DNA from 3 places in the Bradyrhizobium sp. MOS001 genome. Region 3 is predicted to be linked to each of the others. Evidence: predicted binding sites of a transcription regulator. Region 3 holds the regulator's gene; each other region holds the start of a gene.

Region 1 (4,150 bases), on a different contig from region 3:
CGAACACGGTGATGTTCTCGGTCAGCGCCGCCTTGATGCGGATGCCGGGCACAGCGATCGGCGGTGCCGGGCCGCCGGCCGGAAGGTTGCTCGCCTTGATCGCGGGCCAGCCGAAAGTGCCGTTGATGAAGAGGTCGTCGGTCTGGCTGTCGAAGAACTCGACGTCGGCGGCCTGCTGGCCGGCCCTGATGTTCAGGCGGTCGCCAAAGAAGCTCTGCTCGAAATAGGCGTTGTAGAGCCGCTGGTCCGGCAGTGCCTCGATCTCGCTGATGGTGGCGAGGTTCATCACGTAGTTGCGGGAGAGCCCCTGGCCGTAGATCACGAACGCATTGGCGTAGAAGCGGCCGCCGGTCCAGCCGACGAGCTTGTCGAGATCGGCATCGACCGAGAGATCGAGGCGCCCGAAATGGATGGCGCCACGCTTCACCCCGCCGGAGACGTTGGCGATGTTGTCGGCGATATAGGTGGCGCCGAAATTCAGGCCCTTGTCGGCGAGCCCGTCATGCCATTCGTTGAACCACTTTGGCGCCAGCCATGCGGCCGCGCTTTCGTCCTTGGCGCCGGCGAGCGCGCCGGTGCTCGCCACCGTTGAGGCCAGCACTATCGCGGCCGCATTTCGCAGCGGAAATCTGTGGGACGTCCCGATCACGGCTGATACCGGCTGCGTACGCTACCTGAAGATACCCGTGCGCCGCATGAACAGATAGGCCGCGCCGACCGACGAGGCCATCAGGAGCGCCGCCCAGAGAAATCCGCTCTCGACGTCGGTGAGCGGCAGGCCCTTGGTGTTCATGCCGAAGATGCCGGTGATCAGGGTCGGCGGCAGCAGCAGCGAGGTCACGATGGAGAGCGTGTGGAGGTGGTGGTTGCTCTCCTCCTCGTTCTTGAAGCGCAGCTCCTCCTCGAGCAGGCGGCTGCGTTCGCGGAGCTCGACGATGTCGTGATCGAGCCCGTCCAGCCGCTGCGCCAGCTTGCCGGCGTGGATGCGCAAGGCCGGCGCGAGATGATCGGTGTTCTTCTGATCGAGGCGGTGGAACAGCACGCGCAGGCCGGTGAGCTGGCGATGCAACCTGACGCAGGTCCGGCGCAGCCGGCCGAGATTGCGGCGCATCTCCGGCTTGGCGTCGTCGGCCAAAATCCGTTCCTCGATGTCGTCGACCTCCTGGCCGAGCTTGTCCGCCATCCGGTCCAGCGTGTCGGCGACCTCGTCGACGATCTTTTCCAGGAGATGGGCGACGTTGTCGACGCGGTAGCCACCTTCGAGCACGCGGCGCGTCGCATCGGCCGAGCACAGCGCCTGATGCCGGCCGCTGACGAGAAGATGCTCGGTCATGGCGAAACGCAGGAACGCGGTCTCTTCCGTCGCGCTGTCGATGTCGCGCACGAGATCGGAGAAGACGCCGTAGACGCAGTGGTCGATGACGTGAAGCTGCTGGAAAGTGTCGTTGGACAGCAAAAGGTCACGCGCGAGCGGCGGCAGCCGTGACGCTGCGATCCAGGGCCGTGCGCGCGCATCGGTCAGGTTGAAATGCAGCCAGAGCCGGCCGTCATGGCTGAACTCGATCGGCTGGTCGATCGGCAGCGCCTCGGCACTGCCGTCGCCGTGCAGCCGGAACGCCCAGACCAGGCCGGGAATGGCAGGCACGGAATCCGATATCGCGCTGACAAGCTTCGCCGGCTCAGCCATGGCCAACCCCAACCGTCAACAAATGCCCCGCTTCCGGAAGATGGCTGACGGCATCTTCCGGACCTCTCACGGGTACTCAATTACGGCTTTGTTACAGTTTGATGATGGTGCCACCCTACTCCGCGGCCAGCCCCGTCGCGGCCACCGCCTCGGCCTCCTTGACGTAGTCGTGCACGACGCGGCCGAACGGCAGCGTGAGATCGGCGATGTAGTGGTGCGCGCCCAGGCAGCGGCGGACCGGAAAATCCGCGACCGGCGCGTTGACATGCGGCACCAGATGCAGCCGGCCGGGCCCCATCCAGGAGCCCTTCGGCACGATGTCGATGAGGTTGATCGCGACGAGCTGACAGACTTCGAGACGGCCGTCGACGCCCGGGATCATCTTCAGATTGATCTGCGTCTTCGACAGCGTCGCACGGGTGCGATCGCCGTTGCCGGCCATGCTCTCGTGCTTGTAGCCCATCGTGCCCATGGCGACGAGCTGGCCGGCATATTCCAGCGTGCCCGTCAGCGTGTCCTTGACGATCTCGAGCTTGGGATGGGCGTATTTCTTGGGAAAGCCCCAGATCTCGCGGCCCGCCGCGATCGGCGGATCATCGTCCAGATACATCTGCGAGACGAAATTGACTTCCTCGCCGTTGAGGCGTGCGGGAATGACGAGGCCGGATTCGGTGTAGCTGCCGAAGCCTGAGGAGTCCGGCATCTTGATCCATTCGTAATGCACGATTGGCTGGTCGATCGGCTCCAGCGGCTCAGGCAGGCCGGCGCGGATCAGCTCCGGATCGGTCTCGTAGGTGATGACGAGGAATTCGCGGTTGACGAAGCGATAGGGCCCGGCCGGATAGCTCGGCCCCGCCGCCGGCATGGACGGAAGTCTCAGCACGTCTTCCCTGCGCATCCTGATCTCCTGTGTGTGATGCCCGCCCGGCGGCGTCAGGCCTGGATCGCAAATTGCTAGCCACCGTCATTGACCGCGATGTGAAGGATTTCCGTCAGGCGCACGACCTCCCGCCATTCCCGCTGCGGTCGGCCTGCATGCAGACGATGCATCGGCGCTGAAATTGTCATCACGCCGTCACTGCCGGACGCAATCGTTTGGTCCACGCTAGGAGGCACCCATGGACGCCCGCACGTCGCAACCGGCTCATCAGACGCATCAGCCTCCCGCACGGGGCTGGCGCCCCGAACGCTGCGACCGCGTCGCGCTGGTGCTGCAAGGTGGCGGCGCGCTCGGCGCCTACCAGGCCGGCGTCTACCAGGCGCTGCACGAAGCCGGCATCGAGCCCGACTGGGTCTGCGGTGTTTCAATCGGTGCAATCAATTCCGCCATCATCGCCGGCAACAAGCCGGAGAAGCGGCTGGAGGCGCTGCGCATCTTCTGGGAGCGCATCACCAACCGCAAGATCTGGCATTACACGCCCGACGGCGACATCTTCCGCCAGTGGCGCAATCTCACCAGTGCGTGGATGACGTCGGCGATGGGCCAGCCCGGCTTCTTCACCCCGCACCAGGTCAATCCCTGGTTCAGCCCGGTCGGCGCGCGCACCGCCACCAGCTATTACGACACGATGCCGCTGAAGGAGAGCCTGCTGGAGCTCGTCGACTTCGACCTCATCAATGAGAAGAAGGTCCGTTTCGCGGTCGGCGCGGTCAACGTGCTCTCGGGCAACTTCATCTATTTCGACAACTCCCATGACGAGATCGAGCCGGAGCACATCATGGCCTCCGGCGCCCTGCCCCCGGCGCTGCCGATGGTGCGGATCGGAACCGATCATTTCTGGGACGGCGGCATCGTCTCCAACACGCCGCTCCAGCATCTGCTCGACCAGGAGGATGCGCTCAACTCGCTGGTGTTCCAGGTCGACCTGTTCAGCGCACGGGGCGTGCTGCCGCGCTCGATCCAGGACGTGATGGCCCGCCACAAGGACATCATGTATTCCTCGCGCACGCGCCACAACACCGACGTCTACCGCCGCACCCACAACCTCAAGGTTCTGCTCTACAAGGCCCTGGCGAAAGTCCCGGACGAGCAGCTCTCCGACGAGGATCGCCAGCTCAAGTCGAGCCTGCGCCGCATGCCGGAGATCGCGATCCTGCACCTGATCTACCAGCAGAAGGCCTATGAGGGCGACGCCAAGGACCATGAGTTCTCGGGCACCTCGATGCGCGAGCACTGGACGAGCGGCTACGAGGACACCAAGCGCACGCTGAAGCGCCGCGACTGGATCAAGATGCCGGACGAAGGCATGGGCCTCGTGGTGCACGACGTGCACCGGGAGACGGAGAGCGCGTAAAGCACCCCGCGCGGGCTGCTCCAAACAAAAACTGCGAAAACAACCCCATGCACAGTAGCCGGCGCGTGGCGGATCAATGACTTACGTTTTACCGAAGTAAACTTGACTCGTCGGGCAAAACAGGAGCATGATGGCATCATTGCAAAATCGCACGATGCATCCGCTCCAG
Region 2 (4,150 bases), on a different contig from region 3:
CCTGGAGCATCCTGTTCGTCGCCGGTCTTCTCGAGATTACCTGGGCGATCGGCCTGAAATACACCGAGGGCTTTACCAAGCTTGTTCCGTCCGTCATCACGCTCGTGGCGATGGCCGGCAGCGTCATCCTGCTCGGAATCGCGCTCAAATCGCTGCCCGTCGGAACCGCCTATGCGGTCTGGACCGGCATCGGCGCCGTCGGTACCGCCGCGCTTGGCATCATCCTGTTCGGCGAGCCGGCCACCGCGTTCCGCCTCGCCAGCATTGGGCTGATCGTCGCCGGCATCGCCGGGCTGAAATTCGTCACCTGACGAAAATCTGGACCGCCCACCAGGTCAGCGCCGCGACAATGGCCGAGGCCGGGATCGTGATCACCCAGGCATAGACGATCGAGCTCGCGACGTTCCAGCGCACCGCCGAGACGCGGCGGGCCGCGCCGACGCCGACGATCGCGCCGGTAATGGTGTGGGTGGTCGAGACGGGAACGCCGAGGAAGGTCGCCATGAACAGCGTCGCGGCGCCGCCGGTCTCGGCGCAAAAGCCCTGCATCGGCGTCAGCTTGGTGATGCGCAGGCCCATGGTGCGGACGATGCGCCAGCCGCCCATCAGCGTGCCCAGCGCCATCGCGGCCTGGCAGGACAGCACCACCCAGAACGGCACCGAGAATTCACCGCCGAGATGCCCTTGCGAATAGAGCAGCACGGCGATGATGCCCATGGTCTTCTGGGCGTCATTGCCGCCATGGCCGAGCGAATAAAGCGAGGCGGAGGCGAATTGCAGGATGCGGAAGGCGCGATCGACCGCGAACGGCGTCGAGCGCACCGAGAGCCAGGACACGATCGCGACCAGCATCATCGCAAGCAGGAAGCCGACCAGCGGCGACAGCACGATCGCCAGCACCGCCTTGGACAGTCCGCTCCACACCGCCGCCGAGATCCCTGCCTTGGCCATGCCGCCGCCGACGAGACCGCCGATCAGCGCATGCGACGACGAGGACGGGATGCCCAGCCCCCAGGTCACCAGGTTCCAGACGATCGCACCGACGAGCGCCGCGAAGATCACCTGGGCATCGACGACCGCGGGATCGATGATGCCGGTGCCGATGGTCTGCGCAACATGCAGCCCGAACACCATGAAGGCGATGAAATTGAAGAACGCCGCCCAGAGCACCGCGAATTGCGGCCGCAGCACGCGGGTGGACACGATGGTCGCGATCGAATTGGCGGCGTCGTGCAGGCCGTTCAGGAAGTCGAACAGCAGCGCGACGGCGATCAAGCCGACGAGGACAGGAAGTCCGAGCGCAGCATCCACGGCGCGACCCCTGCCCTAAACTTGCTCGATGACGATGCTGTTGATCTCGTTCGCGACGTCGTCGAAACGGTCGGCCACCTTCTCGAGATGGTCGTAGATCTCGACGCCGACGATGAAATCCATCGTGCTGCCATCACGATGCTTGAGAAACAGCTCCTTCAGCCCGATGTCATGGAGATCGTCGACCCGGCCCTCCAGCTTGCCTAGCTCTTCCGTGATCGCGGTCAGCATCGCGACGTTCGGGCCGATCGACTGCATCAGCGGCAACGCCCGCCCCACGAGATTGGCGCATTCGATCAGAAGCCCGCCAATCTCCCGCATCGGCGGCTCGAAGGTGCGGACCTCGAACAGCATCACGGCCTTGGCCGTCTGCTGCATCTGGTCGATGGCATCGTCCATCGAGGTGATGAGATTTTTGATGTCGCCACGGTCAAAGGGGGTGATGAAGGTACGGCGCACCGCCGTCAGCACCTCACGGGTGATGTTGTCGGCGTCGTTCTCGAACTGGTTGACGCGCTGACAGTAGACCGGCGTCTCCTCGCCCCCGTTGAGCATGCCCTGGAGCGCGATCGAGCCCTGGATCACCGTCTGTGCATGGCGGTCGAACAGGTCGAAGAACCGTTCTTCCTTGGGCAGGAAAGCGCGAAACCATCGCATCATGGGGATAGGCTACCGGTTGGAAATGGCCCGGCCCGAACGGACCGTCATGAAACTGTCATAGACCATTTCCACCCCGCGCGCGTGTCATCTCACGCCCGCGAAGCAGGATCATCCACCGGATTATCGCGCCAATGAAATTGGCGCGATATCAATGGCTTAGAGCGAGCGCCGGAAGTAATGAGCGATTTCGCCGATGACGCCGCGGCGGAAGGTGAGCACGCAGACCACGAAGATCGAGCCCTGGATCACCGTCACCCATTGGCCAAAACCCGCCAGATATTGCTGCATGGCGATGATCGCGAAGGCACCAACCACGGGGCCGAAGATGGTGCCGAGACCGCCAACCAGCGTCATCAGCACGACCTCGCCCGACATCGTCCAGTGCACGTCGGTGAGCGAGGCATTCTGCGCCACGAACACCTTCAGCGATCCGGCAAAGCCGGCCAGCGTGCCGGACAGGACGAAAGCCAGGAATTTATATTGGTCGGTCCGGTAGCCGAGCGAGATCGCGCGCGGCTCGTTCTCGCGGATCGACTTCAGCACTTCACCGAACGGCGAGTTGATGATGCGGTAGATCAGCAGGAAGCCGGCGAGGAAGCCGGCCAGCACGACGTAATAAAGCACCGTCGGCTTGGAGAGATCGAGCAAGCCGAACATCCGCCCCTGCGGAATGCCCTGAATGCCGTCCTCACCATGGGTGAACGGCGCCTGGAGGTAGATGAAGTACAGGAGCTGCGACAGCGCCAGCGTGATCATCGAGAAATAGATGCCCTGGCGGCGGATCGAGATATAGCCGGTGATGAGCGACAGCCCGAACGCCGCGGCGATTCCAACGAGGATGCCGAGCTCCGGCGGCAACGCCCACACTTTCAGCGCGTGCGCGCTGCAATAGCCGGCGGTGCCCATGAACATTGCGTGGCCGAACGACAACAGGCCGCCATAGCCGATCAGCAGGTTGAAGGCGCAGGCAAGCAGCGCAAAGCACAGCGCCTGCATCACGAAGAACGGATAGACGCCCGTGAAGGGCACCGACGCCAGCAGCAGCGCCATCACCACGAACACGACCATCTCGTCACGCATCGCGCGCGGGGTTACCGGCAGCGTGTCGTCCGTCAAGGCTGTCATATCAGGCCGCCCTTCCCGTCAGTCCCGTTGGCTTCACCAAGAGCACCAGCACCATCAGCACGAACACGACGGTGTTGGAGGCCTCGGGGTAGAAATACTTGGTCAGGCCCTCGATCACACCGAGCGCAAAGCCGGTGATGATGGAGCCCATGATCGATCCCATGCCGCCGATCACGACCACCGCGAACACGACGATGATGAGGTCGGCGCCCATCAACGGCCGCACCTGGTTGATCGGCGCCGAGAGCACACCGGCGAGCGCGGCAAGGCCGACGCCGAGACCGTAGGTCAGCGTAATCATGCGTGGCACGTTGATGCCGAAAGCGCGCACCAGCGTCGGATTTTCAGTGGCGGCGCGCAGGTTAGCACCGAGCCGCGTCTTCTCGATCAGGAACCAGGTGGCGATACACACCACCAGCGAGAAGATGACGACCCAGCCGCGATAGATCGGCAGGAACATGAAGCCGAGATTCATGCCGCCCTTGAGCTGGTCCGGAATGGCGTAAGGCAGACCGGAGGAGCCGAAATAGTTCTGGAACACGCCCTGCACGATCAGCGCGATGCCGAAGGTCAGGAGCAGGCCGTAGAGGTGGTCGAGCCCCGTCAGCCATTGCAGCATGGTCCGTTCCAGGATCATGCCGAAGATGCCGACGATAACAGGCGCGATCAGCAGCGCCCACCAGTAGTTGATGCCGCCGAGGCTCAGCAGGAAATAGGCAACGAACGCGCCCATCATGTAGAGCGCACCGTGGGCGAAATTGATGATGTTGAGCATGCCGAAGATCACGGCAAGCCCGAGACTGAGCAGCGCGTAGAACGAGCCGTTGATCAATCCCACCAGTAGCTGAGCGTAAAGAGCCTGCATCGATCCCGCACCCGGTCCCTTCGGCGTTCCCTGAAAATCGCCCGCAGGCCGGATGGCCTGCGGGCGGTTATCTTACTTCTTCAAGAGCGCGCACTTGCTCTCGGACAGCGGCGTGAAAGCCTGGTCGCCCGGCACGGTGCCGACCAGCTTGTAGAAGTCCCACGGCCCCTTGGACTCCGAAGGCTTCTT
Region 3 (4,150 bases):
GGACCTGGTCGAAGCCGTCCATCGGCGGGCCAAACCCTTCGAGATATTTTGCCGAACCGGTCGCGGCGAGCGTTGCCAGCGTGCGGCCGTGGAAGGCGCCTTCGAAGGTGATGATGCGGTAACGTTCCGGATGACCCTTGGAGAAGTGATGATGGCGGACGAGCTTGATCACACCTTCCAGCGCTTCGGCGCCGGAATTGCAGAAGAACACGAAGTCCGCGAAGCTTTCGTTGCACAGACGCGCGGCGAGCTTCTCGCCGTCCGGGCTCTGGAACAGGTTCGACATGTGCCAGAGTTTGGTGGCCTGCTCTTGCAACGCTTTGACCAACGCAGGGTGAGCATGGCCGAGCGCATTCACCGCCACGCCCGAGGTGAAATCGAGATAGCGATCGCCATTGGTCGCAATCAGCCAGCAGCCTTCACCGCGCTCGAAACCGAGGTCGGACCTGGCGAAAACGGGGAGCAAATGCGGCGCTGCGCTGTTAGTCATGACGATCACTTGAATGTTGCGGACGGCGTGAGCGTGCATTGCGCAACGCACCATTGACCGGCCCGGAAAACGAAACGTGCCGCCTTTTAAGGGCGGCACGCGAGACTATCTTATGCCTGGTGAAACCGGTGTCAATGCCGCCCGGAAAGCCTCGCGAAACGCAGAATCCGTAGTCTTGCGGTGGCGATTTTGCGTATTTCCGCCACGGAACATGTGGAAGCGAGTCGGCGGACTCTTGCGCGTGAGTCACGCCATATTGTAGCGTTTGGCTTGTCAGATACGACATCTCGTGCAGCAGTTCTGATCCTCTAAGTCCTCATGTACCGGCGTAAGCGTTCGGGCGCATCTGGTGCGCCCGGCGAGCCTTAAGGGATTCTGGCGGCACGGGTTTTTCGAAGCTTAGGCATTCGCCGTGCGGCCGCCAGGATGGCAGGCGCCGGCGAAGGAAAGGGTGCAATGACCGTTTTGACCTGGTCGGATGATCGCGTCGAGCAGCTGAAAAAGCTCTGGGAGGCCGGGCTTTCGGCCAGCCAGATCGCCGCTGAACTCGGCAATGTGACCCGCAATGCCGTAATCGGCAAAGTGCACCGGCTCGGCCTGTCGGGCCGCGCCAAGAGCCCTTCATCGGCAGCGCCGCGGCCGCGCAAGGCACGCCCCGCCCAGCACATGATGCGGGTGACCCGCCCGATCGCGCGCGGCAACACCGCGCTGGCGCAAGCCTTCGAAGTCGAGGTCGAGGCCGAACCGGTCACCTACGACAACGTCGTGCCGATGAGCCAGCGGCTGTCGCTGCTGGAGCTGAACGAGGCCACCTGCCACTGGCCGGTCGGCGATCCCTCGAGCCCGGATTTCTTCTTCTGCGGCGGCAAGGCGCTCTCCGGCCTGCCCTACTGCGCCCAGCACTCGCGCGTGGCGTATCAGCCCGCGGCCGATCGCCGGCGCGCGCCGGCGAAGCCGGGTCCGCGCTGAGGTATCGGATTAGCTGACTACGAAGACGGCGCCGTCACGCGATGACGGCTCAACTCACTCGGTGTCGTCCCTGCGAACGCAGGGACCCATAATCCCGGCGCGTAGTTATTGCGCGGGATGATCACTCCGAGTCTTCGCCAAACCACTCCCTGTGGTTATGGGTCCCTGCGTTCGCAGGGACGACATCGAGGATGCGGTGGCAGCCCGCTAAATCACGTCTGCCACAGCAACCCCTTACGCTTGCTCCGCCTTCGCAAAGCGATCGTCCAGTGCGTAGCCCGCGCCGCGGACGGTGCGGATCGGGTCCTGCTCGCGGCCGAGATTGAGCAGCTTGCGCAGGCGCCCGATATGGACGTCGACGGTGCGCTCGTCGATGTAGATGTCACGGCCCCAGACGCTGTCGAGCAGCTGCTCGCGCGAGAACACGCGGCCGGGATGCTCCAGGAAGAACTCCAGCAGGCGATATTCGGTCGGGCCGAGATCGATCGGCCGGCCCGAGCGCGCCACGCGACGCTTGTCGCGGTCGAGCTCGATGTCGCCATAGGCGAGCACGGTGGCGAGCCGCTCGGGGCTGGCGCGCCTGAGCAGGCCCTTCACGCGTGCCAGCAGCTCCGGGACCGAGAACGGCTTGACGATGTAGTCGTCGGCGCCGGTCGCAAGGCCCCGCACCCGCTCGCTCTCCTCGCCGCGCGCGGTGAGCATGATGATCGGGAGCTGCTTGGTCTCGGGCCGGGTGCGCAGCCGCCGGCACAGCTCGATGCCGGAGAGGCCCGGCAGCATCCAGTCGAGCACGATCAAATCGGGGATGTGCTCCTTGAGGCGGGTGTCGGCATCGTCGCCGCGCATCACCGTCTCGACGTCATAGCCGTCGCCTTCGAGGTTGTAGCGGAGAAGCTCGGTGAGAGCTTCCTCGTCCTCAACCACCATAATGCGTGCGCCCATGGTGTTCGTCGCTCCTTAAGTGTTCGGGACCGTCGTGGCGAAGGTCGTCATGTCGCCCTTCGGCCGCTTGTCGGTGATCGCCTGGCCCTCGATCATGTAGAACACGGTCTCGGCGATGTTGGTGGCGTGGTCACCGATGCGCTCGATGTTCTTGGCGCAGAACATCAGATGGATGCAGAACGAGATGTTGCGCGGATCCTCCATCATGTAGGTGAGGAGCTCGCGGAACAGCGAGGTGCAGATGGCGTCGACTTCCTCGTCGCCCTTCCACACCGCCATTGCCGCCGGCAGATCGTGCGCGGCATAGGCGTCCAGCACCGACTTGACCTGTTGCTGCACGAGGTCGGTCATGTGCTCCAGACCGCGGAACAGCTTGAGCGGATGGAAATCCGTCTCCAGCGCCGCGACGCGCTTGCCCATGTTCTTGGCGAGGTCGCCGATCCGCTCGAGATCGGTCGCGACGCGCATGGCGCCGACGATCTCGCGCAGATCCACCGCCATCGGCTGGCGGCGCGCGATGGTGAGAACGGCGCGCTCCTCGATCTTCTTCTGGAGCGCGTCGAGCTCGGCGTCGATGGTCACGACGCGCTGGCCGAGCGCGACGTCGCGGCGGATCAGCGCGTCGACGGAATCGACGATCATGCGCTCGGCGATGCCGCCCATCTCGGCGACCAGGCGCGTGAGTTCCTGGAGGTCGGTGTCGAAGGCCTTTGCGGTATGTTCAGAACCCATGTTCCGTCTCCTCAGCCGAACCGGCCGGTGATGTAATCCTGCGTGCGCCGGTCGGTCGGCGACGTGAAGATCTTGCTGGTGTCGTCGAACTCGATCAGCTCGCCGAGATACATGAAGGCGGTCTTGTCGGAGACGCGCGCCGCCTGCTGCATGTTGTGGGTGACGATCGCGATCGTGTAGTTCTCGGACAGCTCCTGGATCAGCTCCTCGACCTTGGCGGTCGAGATCGGGTCGAGCGCCGAGCAGGGCTCGTCGAACAAGATCACCTCGGGCCGCACCGCGACCGTGCGGGCGATGCAGAGGCGCTGCTGCTGGCCGCCGGAGAGCGACAGGCCGGAGGCGTTGAGCTTGTCCTTGACCTCGTTCCACAGCGCGCCGCCGCGCAGCGCCTTCTCGACGCGGTCGTCCATCTCGGACTTCGAGATCTTCTCATAGAGACGGATGCCGAAGGCGATGTTTTCGTAGATCGTCATCGGGAACGGCGTCGGCTTCTGGAACACCATGCCGACGCGGGCGCGCAGCAAATTGAGGTCCAGCTTGGGGTCGAGGACGTTGGTCTGGTCGAGCATGAGCTGACCGGTGACGCGCTGGCCCGGATAGAGGTCGTACATCCGATTGAAGATGCGCAGCAGGGTCGACTTGCCGCAGCCAGACGGGCCGATGAACGCCGTGACGCGGTTGGTGCCGAGCGCCAGATTGATGTTCTTCAGCGCGTGGTGCTCGCCGTAATAGAAATTGAGGTTGCGCACCGTCACCTTGGCCGGAGCTTCGGGCAGCACCGGCGCCTGGGGCAAACCACCGGCCGCGCTCATCGATACGGAAAGATCACTCATTTTGCGGTCCTCTCGGCGCTCAGAATGCGCGCGCCAATATTCAGGGCAAGAACGGTCAGGGTGATGAGCAGCGCGCCGCTCCAGGCGAGCTGCTTCCAGTAGGCGTAGGGGCTCTGCACGAAATTGTTGATGGTGACCGGCAGGTTCGCCATCGTCTTGTTCAGACCCAGGCTGAAGAACTGGT

Evidence for each region. Region 3 encodes PhoB, which activates phosphate uptake and scavenging genes when phosphate is short. Its sites were predicted from a motif close to TGTCATNNANCTGTCAT; they were not measured.
Region 1: a site for PhoB is predicted at 2,750-2,766, ahead of CT676_RS08095 (acetoacetate decarboxylase). Genes of this name have one in related genera too.
Region 2: a site for PhoB is predicted at 2,014-2,030, ahead of CT676_RS20840 (DUF47 domain-containing protein). Genes of this name have one in related genera too.

The regions. Positions count from the first base shown of each region.
Region 1 covers NZ_SPVJ01000004.1:76,437-80,586, forward strand. Annotated here, with positions in the region: gene CT676_RS08085 (carbohydrate porin) at 1-649, opposite strand, end outside; gene CT676_RS08090 (transporter) at 671-1,687, opposite strand; gene CT676_RS08095 (acetoacetate decarboxylase) at 1,803-2,585, opposite strand; gene CT676_RS08100 (patatin-like phospholipase family protein) at 2,806-3,981, shown strand.
Region 2 covers NZ_SPVJ01000016.1:29,677-33,826, reverse strand. Annotated here, with positions in the region: gene sugE (quaternary ammonium compound efflux SMR transporter SugE) at 1-311, shown strand, start outside; gene CT676_RS20845 (inorganic phosphate transporter) at 304-1,311, opposite strand; gene CT676_RS20840 (DUF47 domain-containing protein) at 1,327-1,971, opposite strand; gene CT676_RS20835 (branched-chain amino acid ABC transporter permease) at 2,128-3,096, opposite strand; gene CT676_RS20830 (branched-chain amino acid ABC transporter permease) at 3,098-3,961, opposite strand; gene CT676_RS20825 (ABC transporter substrate-binding protein) at 4,034-4,150, opposite strand, start outside.
Region 3 covers NZ_SPVJ01000015.1:57,792-61,941, forward strand. Annotated here, with positions in the region: gene CT676_RS20165 (aspartate aminotransferase family protein) at 1-490, opposite strand, end outside; gene CT676_RS20170 (GcrA family cell cycle regulator) at 947-1,459, shown strand; gene phoB (phosphate regulon transcriptional regulator PhoB) at 1,694-2,401, opposite strand; gene phoU (phosphate signaling complex protein PhoU) at 2,417-3,133, opposite strand; gene pstB (phosphate ABC transporter ATP-binding protein PstB) at 3,145-3,966, opposite strand; gene pstA (phosphate ABC transporter permease PstA) at 3,963-4,150, opposite strand, start outside.